Regions from separate parts of the Dyadobacter sp. 676 genome, predicted to be linked through region 2. Evidence: riboswitches for the same ligand, from Rfam matches in the RefSeq annotation. Region 2 holds a riboswitch; the other holds the start of a gene.
The links. Region 2 has a riboswitch for thiamine pyrophosphate ahead of thiS (sulfur carrier protein ThiS). Riboswitches for the same ligand answer to the same signal wherever they lie in the genome.
Positions count from the first base shown of each region.

Region 1 (11,737 bases), 1.2 Mb from region 2:
ATTACATTCTTTTCAACCGTTTCGAAATCCCCGAGATCAACTCTCGATAACTGCCCGGAAAGCGTCTCAACGGTATTTTCCAATCTTAAAATTTCATCCTTCAACACTTGGAGCGGCTTTTCGATCTGCTCGGTCTTTTCCCTGGCAGCGGCCTCGATCTGCTCGGTCAGCGCCTTCAATGCGGCTTCTCCGGCTTTAATTTCAACCTGCAACCGGCTGCTTTCGGCAAATCGCCTTTCGAAACCTTCCCGGTCCGACTTATTGAATGCAGCCCAGATGAAAGCCTCATCATGCGTTTTCAATTTGCCCTGCGCATCGGCATACCGCTGTTTGATCGATGACTTCTGTTTTTCAAGATTTTCGATCTGGCTAAAAACACGTTCAACCGGTGATTGCAACCGTCTTAGCAGCCTTTCCTGCTCATCCAAGGCATTCAACTGCTTTTCAATCGCCGCTATTTCTGCGGACAAAGCGCTGTCGGCGGTCAGGACTTCGGGATGGTGCAGCGAGCCGCAAAGCGGGCAGGGCTCTCCATCTTCAAGATTACCCGCGTACTGGTGCAATGCGACCCGGGTATTCATATGCAGTAACTGGCGGCTCAGCGCTTTCCGGCTTGCATCCCCGGCTTCCAGGTATCCGGCAATGCCCTTTTGAAAGGTTTCCAATGAATGCCCCTCGCCGAACTGAATGCCAAAATCGTTGGTAATCTCTTGTAATCGCTGTCCCAGTCCGTCCGTCAGAGCCTTGATCTCGGCGGCGAGCGTTTCTGCTTCTATTTTAATAGCCTGGCGGTTTTCGGCAAGACTATCCGCCGTTGTAAACCAGGATTTCACGAGCCCCATTTCGAGCACATCCCCCATCCCGGCCTTGCGCCGCTCGTTTGCCACTTCCAGTTCCTGTTTTTGCTGTTTTAGTATTTCAATGGCATTTTCTTTTTCCTTCAACTGCTGTTCGCCGCGTACCAGCGCGTCTTTCCTCTTGCTAACCGCCTGCGAATGTTCGATAATCCGCATGACCTTTTCGAGCTCTTCGGCGGTAGCGAGTAACTCTTCGCGCTTTTCGTAGCGCGGTTTCAGCATTTGCCATGTTTCCCGTTGCTTCGCGAGCAATGTCCCCAGTTCCGCCAGCCGGGCCTGATTCGTCGCTGAAATGCGCCCGTCGCGTGTGATGGCCGCCAACAGGTTGCTTTTCTGGTCGAAAACGGATTTGAAATGCAGCGAGCAAGTCTCAAAAGTCTTTAATGAGGCCTCGCGTTCCTGCATCGCCGCCCGCTGCGAATCGAGCGCCGCAAGCCTGCTTTGCAGCATCTGTATTTTCTCACCGGCGAGTTTGAGCTTCTGAAAATTGCTTTCCAGCTCCGCCTGGACCAGCAGCTCATCCGCTATTTGCTGAATTTGCTTCCGGAGCTGCTCCAACCGCTGTTCCCCCTCCGCGAGCATATCCTGCGTCACTTCGCCGAGACCCATCAACTGGCCGTCCACATTCGATAATGCGAGGTCATTTTGCTTGCTCAGCAATCCTACATTCCGGCTGAGGTCATATTTTTCGAGCTGGAAGAGCTCTTTCATCATCCGCGTTCGCTCGGCGTCCTTCAATTCGATAAATTCCTGGAAACGCCCCTGCGGTATGATGATCGTCCGGCGGAAATTGTCGTAGCTCAGACCGATGATGCTTTCGGTCGATTCGTTTTCAGCCAATGGCACCCAGTCGTTTTCGTGCCAGATATAACCCTTTCTGTCAAAAGTTTTTACGTCCTTGAAATTCTTGCTGTTCCGCTTTCCGCGCACCGTGAACCGGTAACGATCGCCCTTTTTTCCTGCAATGCATTCAAAATCAATCAGCAAATCATCCGACCGGAGGTTCATCATGTTATAAGTCCGGTCGTCCCCCGATTTATTCAGTCGCTCGGTATCGCCGTACAATGCAAATGTGATCGCTTCCAGAATGGAGGACTTCCCGCTACCCACCGCGCCGAATATCCCGAACAACGAAGCGTCGGTCAACGGATCGAAATCGATTTCCTGCTCGGTTTGATAAGAATATAGTCCTTTGATTTTTAATCGTTTGGGAATCATAGGTGGCTGTCGGCTGTCAGCTTTCGGCTACGGGCCATTAGCGTCCGGCTATCAAATACGGTTTCGGTAAAATTATGGCTTTAAAATAAGTCCGACAGCCGGTAGCCGACTGCCGAAGTGTCATAAACTGGTAAGCAAATCATCCAGGTATTCGCGCGTATTGCTCAAACGCGGTACTTTGTTCTGGCCCCCGAGCTTATGTTGTTTGCCAAGCCACGCATAGAACGTTCCCGCGGGAGCGAAATGGACTTGCGGGGGCGTGAGGGCCATGTCTTTGTAACGTTTGGCATCATAGTCGGAGTTGACTTCGCGCAATGCGGTATCCAGCGCCCGCACGAACGCTTCACGGTCCTCGGGCTCTCTGGTAAATTCAATGATCCATTCATGACAGCCCCTTGAGCCGTCGCCCATGTATACCGGTCCAGCCGTGTAGTTTGCCACCAGCGCGTCGGTTTCATGTGCCGCTACCTTAATAGCGTGATCGGCATTCTCTACAATCACTTCTTCCCCGAATGCATTGATAAAATGTTTGGTGCGCCCGCTCACCTTCACGCGGAACGGATAGGTTGAAGTAAATTTCACGGTATCGCCAATCAGATAGCGCCAAAGGCCCGCATTAGTCGAAATCACCATTGCGTAGTTTTTCCCTACCTCCACTTCGTTCAGCAACAATGCTTTGGGATTTTCCTTGCCAAGATCCTCGATCGGCACGAATTCGTAAAAAATGCCGTAATCGAGCATCAACAGCATTTCACCAACGCGGTTGATATCATCCTGTATCGCGAAAAAACCTTCCGACGCGCTGTATGTTTCGAGATATAATACCTGATCCGAGGGGAAATATTTGGTCATGAACAAATCGCGGTAGGGCTCGAATGATACCGCCCCGTGCACGAATACCTCGAAATCGGGCCAGACTTCGAGCATATTCTTCTTACCGGTCCGTTCCAGAATCTGGTCGAGGAGTACGATCGTCCAGGTCGGGACGCCGAGAATGCTCGTCACGTTCTCCTGTGAGCATATCGACGCCATTTTATCCAGCTTGCTTTCCCAATGATCCATCAAAGCCACTTCCAGCGGCGGCGTACGCATAAATTCCGCCCAGGAGGGCAGATTCTGCATAATGACCGCCGATACGTCGCCGATCTGTGTGTAATCATCAAATGGGTTCGCATGCAAAGTCCCTCCGATCGACAGCCCTTTTCCATCGAAAACACGGGTATCAGGCCGGTTATTGATCAGCAACGTCATCATATCCTTGCCACCTTCGTAATGGCACTCTTCCAGTGCCTCGGGCGAAACGGGCAGAAATTTACTCCGCGCATTGGTCGTACCCGACGATTTGGAAAACCATTCGATCTGCGACGGCCAGAGCACGTTCGGTTCGCCTTTCAATACCCGCTCGATATAGGGGTAAAGTTGCTCGTAAGCCGAAATAGGTACCTGCTCCTGAAATTCCCTTACCGATTTGATCTGTCCGTAGTTGTAGCGGCTGCCCCATTCGGTGTAGCGGGCGGTCTCGATCAATTCCGAAAATATACGCTGCTGGGTTTCAATAGGGTACTTCATAAACTGTTCGATCCGTTCGAAGCGCCGCTTCATAAACCAGACAGTCATATCGTTTACCAGCTTCATAAAGGTCAATTAGTTAGAATACGCAAGTCTGTAAAAATAGCAATAAAAAATGGTGCGAGAACAGTCGGATACCGTTCTCACACCATTCAAAAAATTTTATCAACCGGTCGTTATCTGTCGTAGAACATATTGCTGCCGCCGGCCTTCCGGCTGATCGACGACGATAGTTCGGCACTTGCTTCTTCCTGCAACGCGCGCGCGCTACGCAGCTGACGCGTTACATGTGTGCCTGTAATCTGAAATAACGCCTCGCCCAGCAAAGGGTCGCGCGGATCGCCGTAAGGATAGAGGATATTGCCTTCGTTCACTTTCACATCCGGCTCGAAACCAACATGGTAATCCGACTTTTTATCCTTATTCAATGATTTCGACACGATCGGCTGCAAACCTACCCGGATACCGTTTTTCTCATCGCTCAATGTTACCGAGCCGACGTTCTTTCCGACCGTCCTGCCACCCACTAATGTCACGGTCATGAATGGCTTCAAACCATTGATCAGCAGCTCGCTCGCCGAGGCCGTGCGGGACGATACCAGTACCACCAGGTGTTTCAGGTTACTGCCCACATTCTGGCTTTTTTGAATGAACTTATCGTAGAAATAGGACTCGCCGTATTTTTTGAGACTCGTTTCGGTGACCTGTTTGTTGTATTCCTTGTAATAAAATACGTCGTTGGCCGTGACCTTGCCGATGAGGCTTGCCAGGTTCGTCGCAGAGCTGACATAGCCACCGGGGTTGTAGCGCAAGTCGAGTACCAACGCATTGATGTTGCTGTTTTTAAATTCCGAAAAGATCGCGTCCAGCTTTTTATCATATGCCTGGTTATTTGCCTGATAAGGCTCCGGAATAAACTGGTGATAAACCACATAGCCGATTTTACTCGCCCCAACCGTGTATACGGAATCGAAAAATACCGGATCCTCCTGCAACACGACGGGCGTCACGTCTCTGGTAGTTGTGGTCTCCTTCAATGTACCGTCCTCGATATCGGCCAGGGTGTAGGTTAACTTATCCTGCGTGTTCAACAATTTGGAATAATTGGAGTCCGTCAGTTTCTGGCCATTTACGCTGCTGAAAACATCGCCCCGCACAAAGCCGGCCTTCGCGGCAGGTGAGCCAGGGATCACATAGAGTACGATACCGACTATATTACTCGTGTTAGCCGGAAAATATACCAGCTTGTACTCCATGCCGCTGGTTTTCGACTCGCCTCCCAAAGACGCTTCCAATTCCTTGGCATCTTCCTGCATCCACGAAAACCGGTCGCCGTCGGGGCGGGCGGTTGCGTCGTACTTGTAAAGCAACGAATTGAAAAAGTCGCCGGGTGTTTTATTGTAATCGGGCGATGCCGTAATGTGGTCGGTCCAGTAATACCAGTATTTCATATTGGAATAAATCCACTGGTTGGTTTCGGTATCATTCTTGGGGTCTACGTTTTTCTCCTTGCAGGAAAAAACGAAAGCGGCCAGGAAAAGTACAGGCAGGAAAAGTCTCAGTTTCATAGATTTCCGTTCATTTCTAAAAATACCTCTTCGAGAATACGACAAGCCTCCTCCGTTTGTGCCTCATTGATGACCAATGGCGGCGCGAAACGTATTTTGTTACCATGCGTAGGCTTGCACAAGAGCCCTTTCTCCATCATTTTATAACAAAGGTCCATGGCCGTGCCGCTATCCTCCGTGTCGTTGATCACAATCGCGTTGAGCAACCCTTTTCCTCTAACGTTTTCGATCAGAGAACATTGCTTTTGAAGGCGCTGCATTCTTTCGCGAAAAACCCGGCCCATTCGTTCGGCATTTGTGGCGAGATTTTCCTCCTCTACGACCTGCAATGCGGCGATGGTGACCGCACAGGCCAACGGATTACCGCCGTAAGTAGAGCCATGTTCGCCCGGCGCGATGGTGAGCATTACCTCGTCATCGGCCAATGCGGCCGATACTGGCATGGTACCACCGGATAACGCTTTCCCGAGAACGAGAATGTCCGGCTTCACACCTTCCCAGTCACACGCCAGCCGCCTACCCGTGCGGCCGATGCCGGTTTGTACCTCGTCGGCAATGAAGAGGACATTATATTTCGTACACAAATCCCGCACGCCCCTCAGATAACCTTCGTCCGGCACTACTACACCGGCTTCGCCCTGGATAGGTTCCACCATGAACCCGGCAATATTGGGGTCGCTTCTCAGCAGGCCTTCCAGCGTATTCAGGTCATTGTAGGGAATGATTTCGTAGCCGGGCAGGAAAGGGCCGTAGTCATTCGTAGAAGAAGGGTCTGTCGAGGACGAAATCGCCGCCAGTGTACGGCCCCAGAAGTTACCGGCTGCGTACACCGTTTTGGCCTTGCCCGGAGCGATTCCCTTTACTTTATACGCCCATTTACGGGTCAGTTTCAGCGCCGTTTCGCCGCCTTCAACGCCCGAATTCATCATCAGCGCCTTATCATACCCGAAATATTCGCAAAGAAACCTCTCGCATTCGCCGAGGCGGTCGTTATAGAATGCGCGTGACGTGAGCGTCAGCTTTTGAGCCTGTTCGATCATTGCATTCACAATTTTCGGATGGCAGTGCCCCTGGCTCACCGCGCTGTAAGCCGAAAGGAAATCGAAATACTGCTTTCCCTCTACATCCCACAAAAAAACTCCCGAGCCCCGTTCGATCACTACCGGCATTGGTTTGTAGTTGTGCGCTCCGTACCGGTATTCCAGTTCCATCGCATGCTGGGAAGCACTGATATCCGTCGTGTCTGTATAGTTTTTCATTGTAATTCAGGCAATTAATAAGTCAGCATTGAAATATGTAAAAATAAGGAAAACGCCGCTAAAATGCGGATAAGCGCAAAATATGTATTGAATTTAATTGGTTATATTTGTTAGACAGCAAGTGCAAACATTGAAAAAAGAATCGTCATGAAACTCAGATATATTTCAGACAGAAAAGGGATAACCCGGGGCGTATACATTCCTATCGCAGATTGGAATGCGCTTAAATCAAAATATCAGGACATTGGCAAGGCCGAAGAGTGTCCAATTCCTGAATGGCACAAGGAATTGCTGGCAGAAAGATTGGAGGCCTACGAGAACGGGCTGGAAGACGTTTTCGATTTAGAAGAAGCCATCAGGGGATCTGGCACACCAGTCAGGACCCCGATAAAGCAGAGAGGTGGGAACAATAGCAGCCCATTGCTAGTATCTTCCACTCCCAACCCTTAATTTTGCAGCATAATCTCAAGGGGTGCCCTACCGAACGGGCTGAGATCATACCCATTTAACCTGATCCGGGTAATGCCGGCGTAGGGAGAGAAAGCCGGAACCGGCTGTTTTCTGTTAATATTTTATCGAACTTTTGATAGGTGGCCCCTGCCTGTTGTAATTATTGATCGCAATGCGAAAAATTACTACCTATCTGCTGACGCTCTTGCTGAGCGCTTCTTCACTCCTGTCTTTTGCCCAAAAAACAATCTCGGGCCGCGTGACCGACGCGGAAGACGGCAAGCCGCTGCCCGGCGCTACTATTAAGGCCGGCGAAATCCGCGGCACAAGCACCGACAAGGACGGCCATTTTGTTTTAAAAAACATATCCGAGAATATCGATGCGCTGGGCATTTCCTACATCGGCTATCAAACTTCCAAAATTCCGCTCGGCGCTTCAAACCAACTGGAAATCAAGCTCAGCAAAAGCACTTACCAGGCCGACGAGGTGATCATCAACGCCACTCGTGTGAACGATAAGACGGGTATGGCCTATACTAATGTAACGGCCGCGCAAATCGACAAACAAAATCTCGGGCAGGACCTGCCTGTACTCCTCAACTTCTCGCCCTCCCTCGTGAGTACGAGCGACGCGGGCGGGGGCGTGGGCTACACGGGCATGCGCATACGTGGCTCCGACGCGACCCGTATTAACGTGACTGTGAATGGCATTCCTTACAACGACGCTGAAAGTCAAGGCGTTTTCTGGGTAAACATGCCGGATTTTGCCTCGTCGGTAAGCAGCATCCAGATCCAGCGCGGCGTGGGCGCTTCCACGAACGGTGCAGGCGCATTCGGCGCTTCGGTGAATATCAATACCAATGCATTCCGCGAAGCGGCTTATGCGGAGCTGAACAATTCCTACGGCACTTTCAATACATTTAAAAATACATTGAAAGTTGGCTCGGGGCTGATTAAGGATAAGTTTACATTCGACGCGCGGCTGTCGCGGGTGTCTTCGGACGGCTTTGTAGACCGGGCTTCTTCTGAATTGCATTCCTACTACCTTTCAGGCGGGTACTTTGGCAAGAAAAGCTTTGTGCGAGTGAACGTTTTTTCCGGAAAGGAACGCACTTACCAGTCGTGGAACGGTGTGCCGGAAGCGAAATTGCGCGGTGACCGCGAGGGTATTCTGGCCTATATCGACCGGAATGGCCTTGGCGAAAAAGATGCGCAAAATCTGCTCAATTCTAATAATCGGACTTATAATTCTTACACCTATAAAAACGAGGTGGATAACTACCGCCAGGACCATTACCAGGTCGTTTCGTCCCATAATCTTAGTAACAAACTGACATTCAATCTGAACGCATTCCTCGTACGCGGACTGGGTTATTATGAACAATATCGTATGGCAGACGATTACGCCAATTACAATCTTCCCAATGTAGTCATCGGCAAAGACACGCTCACCAGCACCGACTTCATCCGTCGGCGGTGGCTCGACAATTACTTTTACGGGACCACATTTTCCTTCGATTACAACAGTTTCAAAAAGCTGACCGCCAGCTTTGGCGGCGGCTGGAACCGGTACGACGGCGACCATTACGGCCAGATTATCTGGGCACGCAATGCGGGCAACATCGAGAACGAGCACCAATACTATTTCAGCACGGGTAAAAAGAAGGATTTCAACTTGTACGGGAAACTGTATTACGCATTCACCGAGAAGCTCACGGCATTCGCCGACCTCCAATACCGTCGCGTTAGCCACGCGATCCACGGGACCGACAATGATCTCGTTCAACTCGCATTCGACCAGTCCTATTCGTTCTTTAATCCAAAGGCTGGCCTTACTTATCAACTGGCTGAGCAAAGTTCGGTTTATGCATCATATAGCATCGGCAACCGCGAGCCTAACCGCGATGATTTCACTTCATCCACAGCGAACTTGTTCCCAAAAAGCGAACGTTTGCAGAATGTAGAGGCCGGTTTCCGCACGCAACAGGGAAAGTGGGCATTTGCCGCAAATTATTACCTGATGAGCTACAAAAACCAGCTTGTACTTACCGGCCAGATCAACGACGTGGGCGGCTCCGTGCGCGTGAATGTGCCTGAAAGCTACCGCACCGGTATCGAACTGGAAGGCGCAGTGGTTTTCAACAACCATTTGAAATGGAATGCGAACGCGACTTTCAGCCAGAACAAAATCAAAAACTTTACAGAATACATTGTAGACTATGATAACGGTGGTTATAAAACCGTAGATCACGGTAAATCGGATATTTCGTTTTCTCCGAATGTGATTGTCGGGAGTCAGGTGGCTTATACACTGCATAAAAACCTGGAACTGGCATTACTCACCAAATATGTAGGCAAGCAGTATCTCGACAACACCTCGACAGAAACCCGCAAACTCGATGCCTACCTGACCAACGATATCCGCCTTTCCTGGACCATCAAGCCATCCTGGGCGAATGAAATTGGCTTCAATTTACTGATTAACAATGTGCTGGACGAAAAGTATGAGTCGAATGGCTACACGTATGGCTACATTGCGGGCGGCGCGCTTACGCAAGAGAACTTCTATTTCCCGCAAGCGGGAAGGAATTTCCTGGTCGGGGTGAATTTCAGGTTTTGATAACCACTTTCTCCCTACCTTTGCCGCATGAATCTGAAAAATGACCTTTTGCTTCGGGCGGCGCGGGGGGAGAAGACCGAACGCACGCCCGTTTGGATGATGCGCCAGGCCGGACGCATCCTTGCCGAATACCGGGCCGTTCGCGAGAAAGCCGGAAGTTTTATCAAATTGGCCACTACACCCGAAATGGCGGCAGAAGTGACCCTTCAACCTGTTGATTTGCTGGGCGTCGATGCGGCCATTATATTTTCCGACATTCTTGTGATCCCCGAGGCAATGGGCCTGCCCTACGAAATGGCGGAACAGCGCGGGCCGGTTTTCCCGAGCACCGTGCACACCTTGAATGATTTGCAAAAACTGCACATCGCGGAGCCGGAAACGGATTTGAAATATGTGCTGGACGCCATTAAAATCACGAAAGAAGGCCTCGCCGGCCGCGTCCCGCTGATCGGCTTCGCGGGCGCGCCGTTCACGATCTTCTGCTACATGACGGAAGGCAAAGGCTCCAAGACGTTCTCGGTAGCCAAAAAGCATTTATACACCGATCCGGAGTTTTCACATACATTATTGCAACAAATCACCGACAGCACGATCGCCTATCTGAAAGCGCAGATCGCGGCCGGTGCCGATATTGTACAACTTTTCGACTCCTGGGCGGGCATTCTGTCGCCGGAACAATACCGCGTTTTCTCTTTGCCTTATATCAAACAGATTTGCGACACCATTACCGAAGTGCCCGTAACTGTTTTTGCCAAAGGCGCATTTTTCGCCAGAAAAGAAATTGGCGCGCTAAGTTGTTCGGTTGTGGGCCTCGACTGGAATATGGACATCGCCGAATCGCGTGAACTGATCCCGGACAAAACATTGCAGGGCAACCTCGATCCTTGCGTACTCTATTCTTCCTTCGACCAGATCCGGGCGGAGGTCAGGAAAATGCTGGAACAGTTTGGCACACAACGCTACATTGCGAATCTCGGCCATGGCGTCTACCCCGACACTGATCCGGACAAGGTAAGATGCTTCATAGAGGCGGTTAAAGAGTATTCCTCCCTGTAAATATGGTTTTGAATCAAAATAAATGTGTATTCCTCGATCGCGACGGAGTACTGAATGAGGATTGCCCGGATTATTTGTACAAGCTGGAAGAGCTCGTTATACCCGAAGGTGTCGTCGAAGCATTGCAAATGCTGAAAGAGGCGGGTTATCTGCTAATTGTCATCACCAACCAGGCCGGCATTGCCAAAGGACTTTATACGGCGGAGAACGTATATGCCATTCACGAAGCGATGCAAAAGGCCTCCGGTAACGCACTCGACGATTTGTATTTCTCGCCTTACCACCCGGCCTATTCCGGTAACTCATTATCGCGGAAACCGGGCTCGTTGCTGATCGAGAAGGCCATGGCCAAATATGCTATTGATCCAGCACAATCGTGGATGATCGGCGACCGGGACCGGGATATGGAAGCAGGAAAAAATGTAGGCTTAAAAACGGTTCACATCATCCCGAATGCAGAAAAATCGACGGGAGACTACGCCGCTGTGAATTTGCTGGAAGCCGCCAGGCTGATATTGCAGCAGTAAATTAAGCTTTTACTACCGGCGCGGGCTGGGTTTTCTGTACTGATCCGTAAGCAGGACAGGCGTGTTTGGTGCAAGATGATGCTACCGCCAATGTTCCACAAACAGCCAGGAGAAGTAAGATCTTTTTCATTTTCCAGTTCGTATAAGTTTTTGTCACTACAAAAATATAAAATTAAGTTCTTTGAATGAGCGTTTTAGCCTGACTAATAACGAACTCATTCAAAGAACTTTATATCCGGTATCAGATTTTTGTTTCCGCTAATTCTTCCTCCGGTTCCACATGCGGCTTTTCAACAGCCGGCTTGCTATCCTGCGCTCCGAAAGGCTCCTCTTTGAAACCTAAGATCCGCAGCATCGAATCGCTGTTTTGCTCATCGGCGAAGACGCGCGTCGTAATGCGGCCTTCTTCGTCGCGATCCACCAGCACATGTTTCGGTGCAGGGATCAGGCAATGCTGGATGCCGCCATAACCTCCCAGTGATTCCTGATAAGCTCCTGTGTGGAAGAAACCAATGTATTGCGGCTCGTTATCTTCGAAAATAGGCATATACAAATCGGCGCTGTGCATTTCTGAATTATAAAAATCCTGCGAGTCGCACGTCAGGCCACCGAG
Region 1 is NZ_CP159289.1:3,556,023-3,567,759, reverse strand. It holds gene ABV298_RS16045 (SMC family ATPase) at 1-2,075, opposite strand, end outside; gene ABV298_RS16040 (GH3 auxin-responsive promoter family protein) at 2,196-3,710, opposite strand; gene ABV298_RS16035 (S41 family peptidase) at 3,821-5,212, opposite strand; gene rocD (ornithine--oxo-acid transaminase) at 5,209-6,471, opposite strand; gene ABV298_RS16025 (addiction module protein) at 6,619-6,921, shown strand; TPP riboswitch at 6,930-7,024, shown strand; gene ABV298_RS16020 (TonB-dependent receptor) at 7,094-9,541, shown strand; gene hemE (uroporphyrinogen decarboxylase) at 9,569-10,597, shown strand; gene ABV298_RS16010 (HAD family hydrolase) at 10,600-11,124, shown strand; gene ABV298_RS16005 (arginine decarboxylase) at 11,366-11,737, opposite strand, start outside.
Region 1: it holds a riboswitch for thiamine pyrophosphate, as region 2 does, so the genes downstream of both, ABV298_RS16020 (TonB-dependent receptor) here and thiS (sulfur carrier protein ThiS) in region 2, are expected to answer to the same signal.

Region 2 (11,737 bases):
GCCAGGCCCATTTCCGGCATGATAATCTGCCTGGCATACCGTTTGCGTTCGATGGGGGTCATGGTTTAATGATTGAATGAGTGAATGATTGAATGATTGAATGATTGAATGATTGAATGATTGAATGATTGAATGATTGAATGAGTGGGTTATTTGATGGGGGGGCTGATTACCGACATTCGGTCATTCAATCATTCAAAATTAAACTTGCGTCCCAATCCTTCCAAACAGGCTCGTAGCCGGCGCTTCGGATCATCGCGGCGACCTCGGCGGGGCTTCGTTCGTCGGAGATCTCGAACTGTTCGAGCGACTCTGGTTCGACCGCGTAGCCACCGGGATTGGTTTTGGAACCGGCGCTGATGGATGTTACACCCAATTGAATGCAATGGTTCCTGAACTTCTCGGATTCGCGCGTGGAAAGCGATAGCTCGACTTCCCCGTTAAAAATCCGGTACGCGCAAATGAGCTGTACGAGTTCCCGATCGCTCATTTCCACTTTCGGTTCGAGTCCCCCCCGAAAACGGGCGCAGACGTGGAAAAGAAAGGCTGTAACGCGTTTGCCAGTATGTTTTTTCAAGGTAATTCAAATGCAGGGCGGTGAAAAAACTGTCGGTGCGCCAGTCTTCCAAACCTATTAATACCCCAAGTCCCATTTTGTGGATACCGGCCTGGCCGAGCCTGTCGGGTGTTTCGAGGCGATAGTTGAAATTCGCTTTTTTGCCTTTAGGGTGATGTTTCCGGTAATCTTCCTGATGATAGGTTTCCTGATAAACCAATACTGAATGCAGTCCGAGCGGAATCAGCTCTTCATATTCTTCCTGGTCGAGGGGCTGCACTTCCATCGAAACCTGTGCGAAATGCGGGCGGATTAGTTCCAGTACTCTTTTGAAATACGGCACGTGTACAGTCTGGTTCGCTTCGCCGGTAACCAGCAATACGTGTTCGTAACCCATGTTTTTGATCACTTCTACTTCCTGCAAAATCTCCGCGTCGGTCAAGGTACGACGGCGCACCTTGTTGTCGAGACTGAACCCGCAATAGGTACATATGTTGGTACACTCATTAGACAAATACAGCGGCACATACATTTGAATGGTGTTGCCAAACCGTTCCCTCGTCAGTCGCCGGCTGAGCTTCGCCATCGGTTCCAGATAGGCTGCGGCTGCGGGGGAGACCAACGCCTTGAAATCTTCCAATGTCCTTTTCGGGGCTGTTAATGCCTTTTCGACATCCGCCGCCGTTTTGGAATAAATAGCTTCCTTGACGGTATCCCAGGAATACCGTGCGAATTCTTCTTTAAAGCTCATCCAGAAATGCGGTTAATGGGCTGCTGGCTACCGCCAGATTACCTTTTGATCCTAATTTGGCTTCATATGCCATTCTTCCCGAGTACACGGCCAATTTGAAAGCCTCCGCCATGGCCACGGGGTCGCCGGCTATGGCAATGGCCGTATTGACGAGCACCGCATCGGCCCCGATTTCCATTGCCTTCGCCGCATCCGACGGCGCGCCAATGCCTGCGTCGACTACCACGGGGATTGTGCTTTGTTCGATAATGATTTCGAGGAAATCAATTGTTTTTAACCCCTTGTTGCTGCCGATGGGCGAGCCCAGCGGCATTACCGCCGCCGCACCGGCTGTTTCGAGCCGTTTACAAAGGACGGGATCGGCGTGGATGTAGGGCAGGATAATGAAGCCCAGTTTGGCGAGCTCCTCGGTTGCCTTCAACGTCTCGACGGGATCCGGCATGAGGTATTTGGGGTCGGGATGGATTTCCAGTTTCAGCCAGTTGGTTTCCAGCGCCTCGCGCGCAAGCTGGGCGGCGAAAACCGCTTCTTTGGCCGTACGCACGCCCGAAGTATTAGGTAATAACTGGATGTGATTATGGGACAAATGGCTCAAAATGTCGTCGCCCTGATCATGCACATCCACCCGGCGCAAAGCTACCGTCACCAATTCGGAGCCCGAAGCAAGCAGGGCCTTTTCCATTACCGTCGTCGAACTGAACTTGCCGGTACCGGTAAAGAGCCTCGACTGAAATGTTTTGTCTGCGATTGTCAGCATAATGCTTGTTGGATTTGGTAAAATGTTTTTTGCGGGTCGGCCGCGTTAATGAGCGAGGAAGACATAGCAACACCATAAATGCCGGTCGAACGGATTTCCGGAATGTCGTCGGACGTAATGCCGCCGATGGCGATAATGGGCGTGGCGTACCCGGCTGCCTGCATTTGCCGCATCAGGGCCGTGTAGCCACCTATGCCGAGGATCGGGCTGAGGTTTTGCTTGGTGCTGGTAAACCGGAATGGCCCGAGGCCGATATAGTCCGCGCCTTCGCCGACCCGCAAGGCGATGTCTTCCCAGGTATTGGCCGTCCCGCCGATCACCATTTCCCCGCCCACGAGCGAGCGCGCCTCAGGCACGGGCATGTCCGCGAGGCCCAGGTGCAGGCCATACGCCCCCACGGCCGCGGCGACGCGGGGGAAGTCGTTGATAACCAGCTTTGCCCCGAAACCATCGCACAAGCGGATGGCTTCCCAGGCGATCGGCAGCACTTCTTTCTCGGAGCGATTCTTCACCCGCAGCTGAATCCACCGGCAGCCCGCTTCCAGGGCCAGGCGAATGCTGCCGATATGGGACATTGTGGCAGTTTCATTGGAGATGAAATGCAATTTATCTACAAAATTAACCCCATCCTTTTTCTTCTGATCCCCGGGTTGAGACCCGGGGCAATGGACAGCTTTTGCTTTGCAATCAATTTGCTTTTCTATCCATGTATCGGCAGATGCATCCGATTCTAATGCTAAATCTATTGCCCCGGGTTTTAACCCGGGGATGAAAGATGATTGCTGAGATGATGATTGCTGAAATGATGAATGCTGAGCTGATTTTGGATATGATTGCAATGATTTCAGATCTTCAAATTGGGCAATAGCATTGTCAGGATTTTGCCAAATGTTCCCAAGCACTGCTGCGCCATCAAAGCTCATTTCCAGCGCAGATTTCAAGTTTTCTGCATCAATACCCCCCAATGCGATGACTTTACCCGGGAAACTGTATTTGTTCATTCTGAAATTGACGGGCAGCTTGGAGCAATAGCCTTCTTTTGAGATACTATCAAACACGGGCCCTAAAAATGCATAGTCAAAGCAATGGGAGAGCCTTTCAAGCGCTTCGGGATAATGTATAGAAGTACTGATTGTAAATCCATGGCTTTTTAATGCTTCCAATGTTTCGCCGCTCTGCGCCAGCCTGTCCTTTTCTGTAAAATGCAACCCTTTAATGCCAAATTCTTCCGCGAGCGCGTGATGCTGATGCAACGCAATGCGCCCCCGGAAACGCGGTTCGATTTGTCCGAGCAATGCACGCAGGTCTGTTTCGCTTGCCCCGGGCTTGCGCACATGCAGGCGCGCGAGCCCGCTTGCGAAGAGCAGGTTGAGGATACCGGCTTCGCCGGGCAGCATTTCAGGGTGTGTTATGACGATCAGGTCTTCCATCACAGATAAATTTGGCTGCCCTTCTCGGCAAATTCCCTCGCCTTTTGCTGCATGCCTTCGGCAACGGCTTCTTCGGTAGTCAGGCCATTATTTTCGGCAAAGTCGCGTACATCCTGCGTGATTTTCATCGAGCAGAAATTCGGCCCGCACATCGAGCAGAAATGCGCGACTTTGGCACCTTCCGCAGGTAAGGTCTCATCGTGGAACTCGCGGGCGGTATCCGGGTCGAGCGAGAGGTTGAACTGGTCTTCCCAGCGGAACTCGAAGCGGGCTTTGCTCAATGCGTTGTCGCGGTACTGAGCGCCAGGGTGACCTTTGGCGAGGTCGGCGGCGTGAGCGGCGATTTTGTAGGTGATCACACCATCTTTCACATCTTTTTTGTTGGGTAATCCCAGATGCTCTTTCGGGGTTACATAGCAAAGCATGGCCGTGCCGAACCAGCCGATCATGGCCGCACCGATGGCCGAGGTAATATGGTCGTAGCCCGGCGCGATGTCGGTCGTCAATGGGCCGAGCGTGTAGAATGGCGCCTCGTGGCAATGTTTCAACTGCTTTTCCATATTCTCCTTGATCAAATGCATCGGTACGTGGCCGGGGCCCTCGATGATGGTCTGCACGTCGTGTTTCCAGGCAATCTTGGTCAGTTCGCCGAGTGTTTCCAGCTCCGCGAATTGCGCGGCGTCGTTGGCATCCGCGATGCTGCCGGGGCGCAGGCCGTCGCCCAGCGAAAATGCGACGTCGTAAGCCTTCATGATCTCGCAGATTTCCTCGAAATGTGTGTACAGGAAATTCTCCTTATGATGAGCCAGGCACCATTTAGCCATGATCGACCCTCCGCGTGAGACGATACCGGTAATGCGTTTGGCCGTCAGCGGAATATAGCGGAGCAGCACGCCTGCGTGGATCGTAAAATAATCCACACCCTGCTCTGCCTGTTCGATCAATGTGTCGCGGAAAAGCTCCCAGGTCAGGTCTTCGGCTTTGCCATTTACTTTTTCCAAAGCCTGGTAAATAGGCACGGTACCGATCGGCACGGGCGAGTTGCGGATAATCCATTCGCGGGTTTCATGGATATTTTTGCCGGTCGATAAATCCATGATCGTATCCGCGCCCCAGCGGCAAGCCCAGACGGCCTTTTCCACTTCCTCTTCAATGGTCGAAGAAACCGCCGAGTTACCGATATTGGCGTTGATCTTCACCAGGAAATTCCGGCCGATAATCATCGGTTCGCTTTCGGGATGATTGATATTGGACGGGATCACGGCTCTTCCCGCAGCGACCTCCTGCCTTACAAATTCGGGCGTGATGTGGCTTTTGGGTGTGTTTGCGCCAAAACTGTGACCCGCGTGCTGGTGTCCCAGTGCGCCCGCTTGGCCGTTCAGCGACTGCAAATGGGTGTCAATCCGCTGGTTTTCGCGTATCGCGATGTATTCCATCTCCGGCGTGATGATGCCCTTTTTCGCATAATGCAGCTGGGATACGTTCCGGCCGGGTTTCGCCCGAAGTGGTTTGGCATTGTGGGCGAACCTTAAATGATCCAGTTTGGGATCGGCGAGGCGCATTCTGCCGTATTCGGACGAAATCGTTTCCAGCTCCTCCACGTCGCCGCGCTGACGTATCCACGCCGCGCGCAATGCGGGAAGGCCTTTTTTAACATCTATTTCAATATTTGGATCGGTGTAAGGCCCGCTCGTGTCGTAAACGGTAACCGGCTCATTGGGCTCGCTGGCTTCGGGTTGGCCCGGACGCGGGCCGCCCGAGCGCGGGCCGCCATGTATCCGGGTATCGTTCAGCGAAATCTCGCGCATGGCCACGGAAATGTCGTGGATTTGTCCTTTGACATATATTTTCTTCGAATTGGGGAACGGCTCGCGGGTGATGGTTTCCGGTGTTTTTTCTGTTTTCATGATGATGTTTTCTGGTTAAATGGTGGGATTGCAAGGGCTTATCCGCCTTGCGTGGCGGTAATGACGGTGACGTGGTCGTTGGGAGAGAGCAGGCGCGTGGGCCAGTCGGATTTCGGGACTACCGATTGATTGATGGCAATCGCAATGCCTTTTACACGCGACACGTCCGCGACATTTGCGGGAGTCCCGTGATCGCCGGACGGAAAAAGTTCGGACACAATCTGCCCCAGCGTGCAGGATGCCGCGATTTCCCTGGATTGACCGTTGATGGTGATTTCCATTCCTGATTCAGTTTTAAATGTAAAAACCTTAGGAATGGACCTATGAGGAAAGAATAAACGGAGATACGTGCACAGTAACTCCTGCTTTTCCCTTCGGCAGTACTAGCTGCATCAGGTTCAAAGGGTATAATCTCAGTCCGCATGTCGGGACACCCCTAAAGTTGAAGCAAAGCTATTCTAAATTCAGGATTTTCAAAAGAATTAGAAAAAAACGTAAGCCGGATGGCGGTTTAGGCGTGAATTTTTTTAAAATTATAAGGTATTTTTGGCCCTTATTAATAAACCTGTATAACGACCTGCTTTATTTTGATGGATTTGATCATCAGAAGTGCGGCTCCTAAGGATCTGCCTTCGCTGTTGGAAATTATCAACCACGCTATTCTGAACACCACGGCTATTTATGACTACGAACCACGGACCATGGAACAACAAAAGGCCTGGTTTGAGCAGATGTTCTATGACGGTATGCCGGTGATTGTGGCGGAGCTGGAGGGCGAAGTGATCGGTTATGGTTCCTACAATATTTTCCGTCCCAAAATCGGGTATAAATTCAGTGTGGAGCATTCGATTTATCTGGACGAGAAGTCGAGGGGAATGGGCGTAGGCGGCAAATTGCTCGGCAGCCTCATTCAGCGTGCGAAAGAATCAGGGTTACATACAATGATTGGGTGCATTGATGCTTCCAATCGCGCAAGCATCGAATTTCACAAGAAATACGGGTTTGTGGAAAAGGGTTATCTTAAAGAAGTCGCCTATAAGTTCGACCAGTGGCTGGATCTGGTGTATATGCAATTGTTGTTGGAGGAGGATTGATATTTTTGAGGAGGAAGGAGGAAGGGGAGGAGGTTGATTGGATGGGGGCGGGAGTGGTCAGGTATTGTCAGGAGTGGTCAGGGTTAGTCGGGAATGGTCAAGATTAGTCAGGAATGGTCAGGGTTAGTTGAGAAGAGTTATCCAATAAAATTGACAATACTTGACAATACTTGACAATACTTGACAATACTTAACAACACCTCACAACAATCAACAACACTTGACAATACCTGACAACACTTGACAAAACGAGACGAGGCGCAGCTTACACTACGCCTCGTCTCGTTTTCAATGGGCCCTGCCCGTTTCGACGTAAGTGTCTTCATCGCCGGTTGGCTTTCCTTGCCACCAGGACGCGAGAATGGAGCCGGTGATGTTCATCAGCGGTCCGAAAATCGCGGGGGCGAGGCCGACGGTCGCCATTTTGCCCATTTCCTTGGCGATACCGGAAGCTAATCCCCCGTTTTGCATGCCTACTTCGATGGCAATGGTACGGCAGTCGCGCTCGCTCATACGGAACAAACGTCCCGACCAGTAACCGAGTGTGTAGCCCGAAAGGTTGTGGATCAATACAAGCAGCAATAACGCAGGCCCGATGGAAAGGAGGCTGTCGCGACCGGCAGCCGTGATGATCACGATGATAAATGCGATCCCGCCCATTGAAACCAGCGGCATGGCGGCGTCGAGCCATTTCACTTTTCCGCTGAAAAGCTTGTTAAAGATCAGCCCCGCGCCGATTGGAATGATTACCATTTTGATAATATCCCACATCATATGAAGCGTGTCGATCTTCACAAACGCGCCGGCGAGCATGCTCATCAGGATCGGCGTCACGATCGGGGCGAGCATGGTGGAAATGGCGGTAATGGTGATCGACAATGCTAGGTTGGCTTTGGCGAGATAAGAGATCACATTGGACGCCATGCCATTCGGCGAGCAGCCGATGAGGATGATCCCCGCAGCGATTTCGGGCGGGAAGCCGCTGAGGTTGGCCAGCGTATAGCCGATCGTTGGCATAATGATGAAATGGCTGATTACGCCGATTAACACGCCTTTGGGCATTTTAACCACACCCACGAAGTCCTGGAAACTCATGGAAGTACCCATGCCGAACATGATGACCTGAATGAGTGGAGTGATCAGGGTTGAAAGTTTGAAGTCACCCACAGAAAGGAAGTGCTGCGGGTAGTACAATGCCGTGGTCACTGCAGCAAAAATGACGGTGGTGTAGGTAAAACCTTTCAGTTTTTCATAGCCTCTGAAACTAATGGCCGTCGACAGAAAAAAAGCGATAAAGAAAGGGCCGGCCGAGGGCAGGCTGCCGGTGAAAGCGAGGTAGAGTGCGATCAGCAGACAAACCGCGGCGACACCCGACATGAGCTTGTAAATATTCATATAAATGTATTTAAAATGCAATTTTAAAAATGCGAAAGAAAATTCCTGTCTGTTTCACCAAACAGGAAATGCTGAAAACCGGTCGCGATTACTCGCCTACCAGGTTCTTTTTTTCATGTATTCGTCTAGTTCCGAACGCTTCATGGGAATTTCGTTCGGGTTTTTGTCGAGCCATTTGAGGAAGTCGGTTTTCAGGGCGTCGGTCCATTGGCTGTCGATCTGGCCGGGGGTGTATTTGCCTTCTTTCAGCATTTGAATACCGAATTTATCACGCAATGCGATGAACTCGGCCGTTTGCACCACTTTCTCTACCATGTGCGCAGGCACGAAGATTACCCCTTCTTTTTTGGCTAAAACGAGGTCGCCTGGGAGCACCACGGCGCGTCCGATGCGGATAGGCGTATTGATGCCGGTTACCACGGCGTCTTTTAAATAGGAAGGGTCGAAATCACGGACGAACGCATTGAAGCCGGGGATTTTGGAAAGTCCGTCGAGGTCGCGCACGGAGGCGTCGAATACCACACCGTTGCCTGTTTTGGCGAAAATAGAGTTCGCGAGATTGTCGCCGATCAGCGTTCCTTCCACGATTTTGCCCATGCCATCGGCCACATATACGTCGCCTTTAGTGAGCATATCGATCGGCCAGGAGTTGGTGTTGCCGATGCGGCCCTGCTTGGCGCCGCGGTCTTTGATATTCTTTTCGATATCGGGCCGGGAAGGCATAAACTGCGCTGTCAATGCGCGTCCGGCGATCACCACGTCGTCGTGTACGATCTTCCAGTTGCCTTCGAACTGGCAGTTATAACCTTCATTTTTGAGTACTACCCAGGCTTCTTCGATATTGATGTCCTTTGCGCGGCGGACGAGGTCGTCGGAGATTTTCGGGCGACCGTCGGGAAAGCGTTCGCCTTTCCATTCGGAGGTCAGGAAAATCAGTTCTTCTTTCGGGATGGTTTGCGACTTTGCGGTTTGCAGGCTTCCGAAAGTCAGGGTCAGGATCGTCGTTAAAGAGAGAATCGGTAATTTCATGGGATAAGAAAAAAGAGTTCGGCTGAATTGAGTGAATAAAATTAGGCAAAATATCAATGTTGACTAAGGTCGGTGACAACGGGCAGCACTATGTGGCTCAGTTTGGTACCACCGTGGTGGACGGTCTGCTGCGCCACTCTCGTTTTGGTGCTCGTCCCCAGCGGATCGCCGGTATTGGGATTACGGTCGAACTGCGGGAAGTTGCTAGACGTAATATCGACCCGGATGCGGTGACCGGGCCGGAACACGTTGGCGGTACCCGTCATTTCGATTTCATATTCGTACACCCGGTCGGGCGTGAGCAGTTTCATTTTATCGGGCCCCTCGCGGAATCTGGCACGGATGATGCCTTCGGAAACGGGCATTGCGAAGCCGTCCGGGTAGACATCCACCAGTTTCACCATCCAATCGGTATCGCGGCCGTCGGTGGCGGCGTGGAGTTTCATTTTCACCAGGCCTGCGATGGTTACCGGCTTTTCGAGGAATTCGCTCGTGTACACGAGCACGTCCTCGCGCTGTTCGAGCGGGCGCTGGTCGCGCGGGCCGGAGAGGGTGGGGGTGCCGCAGCAGTTATTGCCGCCGACGGTAGGTACCGGGCTTTGCGGGTCGTAGCGGTAACTGTCGGTCGCGGATTTGGCGGGTTTTTCAAAGGTTAATGTGCCTTTTCCGCGTACGGAATTGGCGTTGCCGCCGCCCAGGTAGAGCTCTCTATACTGTGTGCCGGGAATAGGCCAGTCGGTTTCGGCGCGCCATTGGTTTACACCCATATAAAACAGGCGCACCGGCTTGTCGGTTTCGATGGCGTTTTTAATGCCTTTCAGATGGTAATCAAAAAACGACAGCTCGGTTTCGAACTGATCGACGTAGGCTGCGGGCGTGAAGTCCACATCCCCGAATTTTTGTGAAGGTCCGTGTCCCCATGGACCGATAATCATCCGTGCGCCATTGCGTGCTTCGGGCGTGGCACCCTTGTTTTTCATTCCCACATAACCATTAATGGTGCCCATCACGAAAATGTCGAACCAGCCGCCGGAGACGTAGGTAGGGACTTTAATTTTATCGAATCGTTCTTCGTCGCTGATCGCCTTCCAGTAGTCGTCATAGCTTTCGTGCCTGATCCAGTCGCGGTAATGCGGTACAATGGCCCCGGCGCTTTGAAGGTCGCCATCCTGCAAAGGCAGATGCATGAGAATATTGGCATATTTCAGTTCTTCAGGCGTAAAGGCCTCGGTGTGCCAGTATTGCGGCAGCATAATGCGGTTGGGCATACGCACCACGCCCCAGCCGTAGTTGAAGCTGAGGCGGAATGCGCCGCCCATGGTAATCCAGTTGGCATAGATATTCGTGGAAGCCAGTGAGGGGAACGCCGCTACCAGGTGCGGCGGGTTCAGGCTCGCGGCTTGCCACTGGTTATGTCCGAGATAGCTTCCTCCCTGCGTGGCCACTTTCCCGTTCGAAAACGGCTGAGCGGCAGCCCATTCGATGGTGTCGTAGCCGTCTTTGGCCTCATCGCGGAAAGGCTCCCATTTGCCTTCGCTTTCGTAGCGCCCGCGCACATCCTGTACCACCACCGCATACCCGCGTTGCGCGAACTTGATCATCGTTTGGTGCACACCGTCGCGCTGCACGCCGTAAGGAGTACGCGTTACGATGGTGGGGTAGCGCCCCGGGGCGGCGGGCATGTACACGTCCGCGTAGAGCACCACGCCGTCGCGCATGCGCACGGGCTTGTGCCGCTCGATACGGATTTCGTTGAGCGTGTTTTCCGCGAACAGGGAACCCGCGGACGAAAGAATGGCCAGGACCGCCAGCATTGCGGCACGAAGGGTTTTCAGCATCATCACATCGGAGGTTTAAACTATCTTCTCGAAACGACGATCGGGTTGGTCAGGCCATTGAGGTCGTATACCACTTTTCCGGCGCGAATGGTCACTTCGGCTTCGAGTTTTTGCTTGCCTTGTACCTTGGCTCCGGTGTAATCGAAGAAGCCGAATGTGCCGGTGTCGTTCATCTGGAATTTGCCGTCGAGCACGCGCAGTACGGACACATCCGCACGCGAGCCTACCGAGAGGTTCCCGAGCTCTTCGCGGTGAATGGCCTGTGCGGGAGCCCAGGTGCTGGCTTTGATCACCGAAGGCAGGTCCATTCCCATTGCCAGGAATTTGGACATAACATTTAGCATATCCTTCATCGCGTTGTTCATGCTGCCCGTGTGGATGTCGGTACTGATGGTGTTGGGGTAAAAGCCGGATTTCACAGCCGGGATCGCCTGCGAGAATGCGAAGCTGATACCGCCGTAACCCACGTCGAAAATAATGCCTTTCTTGCGCGCTTCATATACGAACGGCTTGACTTTCCCTGCTTTCACATCCACGATCGGTTCTCTGCTGCTGAGCTGGCCGAAGCAGTGCGTGAAAATGTCGCCGGGACGGAGGTGTTTCATGAAAAGTTCTTCGATGGGTAATACCGGCTGGCTGCCGCCGAAATCGATCATGACGGGAATATTGGCGAGCTTGCCGGCTTCCACGGCGCGGTCGGTAGGCGTCCAGTTGTAGCCGTTGAAGTGGGCCAGTTTGATACCCACGATGTATTCGGGATATTCCTTCGCGACTCTGCCGGTGGCGGCAGCGTCCATATCTTCTATGTTCTGCTCATAAGTACCGCCGCGCATGCCTTCGCCCACGATGTTCAGGAAAGAGAGCACCCGGGTTTTGGAAATATCGATAGTTTGTTTCTTGAAATCAGGAAACGACTTCCAGCCTGCGCAGCCGGCGTCTACGACCGTGGTAACACCCGTGCGGAATGTAAAACCGTCAGG
Region 2 is NZ_CP159289.1:4,768,899-4,780,635, forward strand. It holds gene ABV298_RS21310 (HesA/MoeB/ThiF family protein) at 1-62, opposite strand, end outside; partial or broken gene thiH (2-iminoacetate synthase ThiH) at 188-1,307, opposite strand; gene ABV298_RS21320 (thiazole synthase) at 1,297-2,064, opposite strand; gene ABV298_RS21325 (thiamine phosphate synthase) at 2,058-3,494, opposite strand; gene thiC (phosphomethylpyrimidine synthase ThiC) at 3,494-5,401, opposite strand; gene thiS (sulfur carrier protein ThiS) at 5,440-5,682, opposite strand; TPP riboswitch at 5,754-5,849, opposite strand; gene ABV298_RS21340 (N-acetyltransferase family protein) at 5,992-6,495, shown strand; gene ABV298_RS21345 (bile acid:sodium symporter family protein) at 6,784-7,890, opposite strand; gene ABV298_RS21350 (RraA family protein) at 7,987-8,919, opposite strand; gene ABV298_RS21355 (CocE/NonD family hydrolase) at 8,973-10,760, opposite strand; gene ABV298_RS21360 (amidohydrolase/deacetylase family metallohydrolase) at 10,778-11,737, opposite strand, start outside.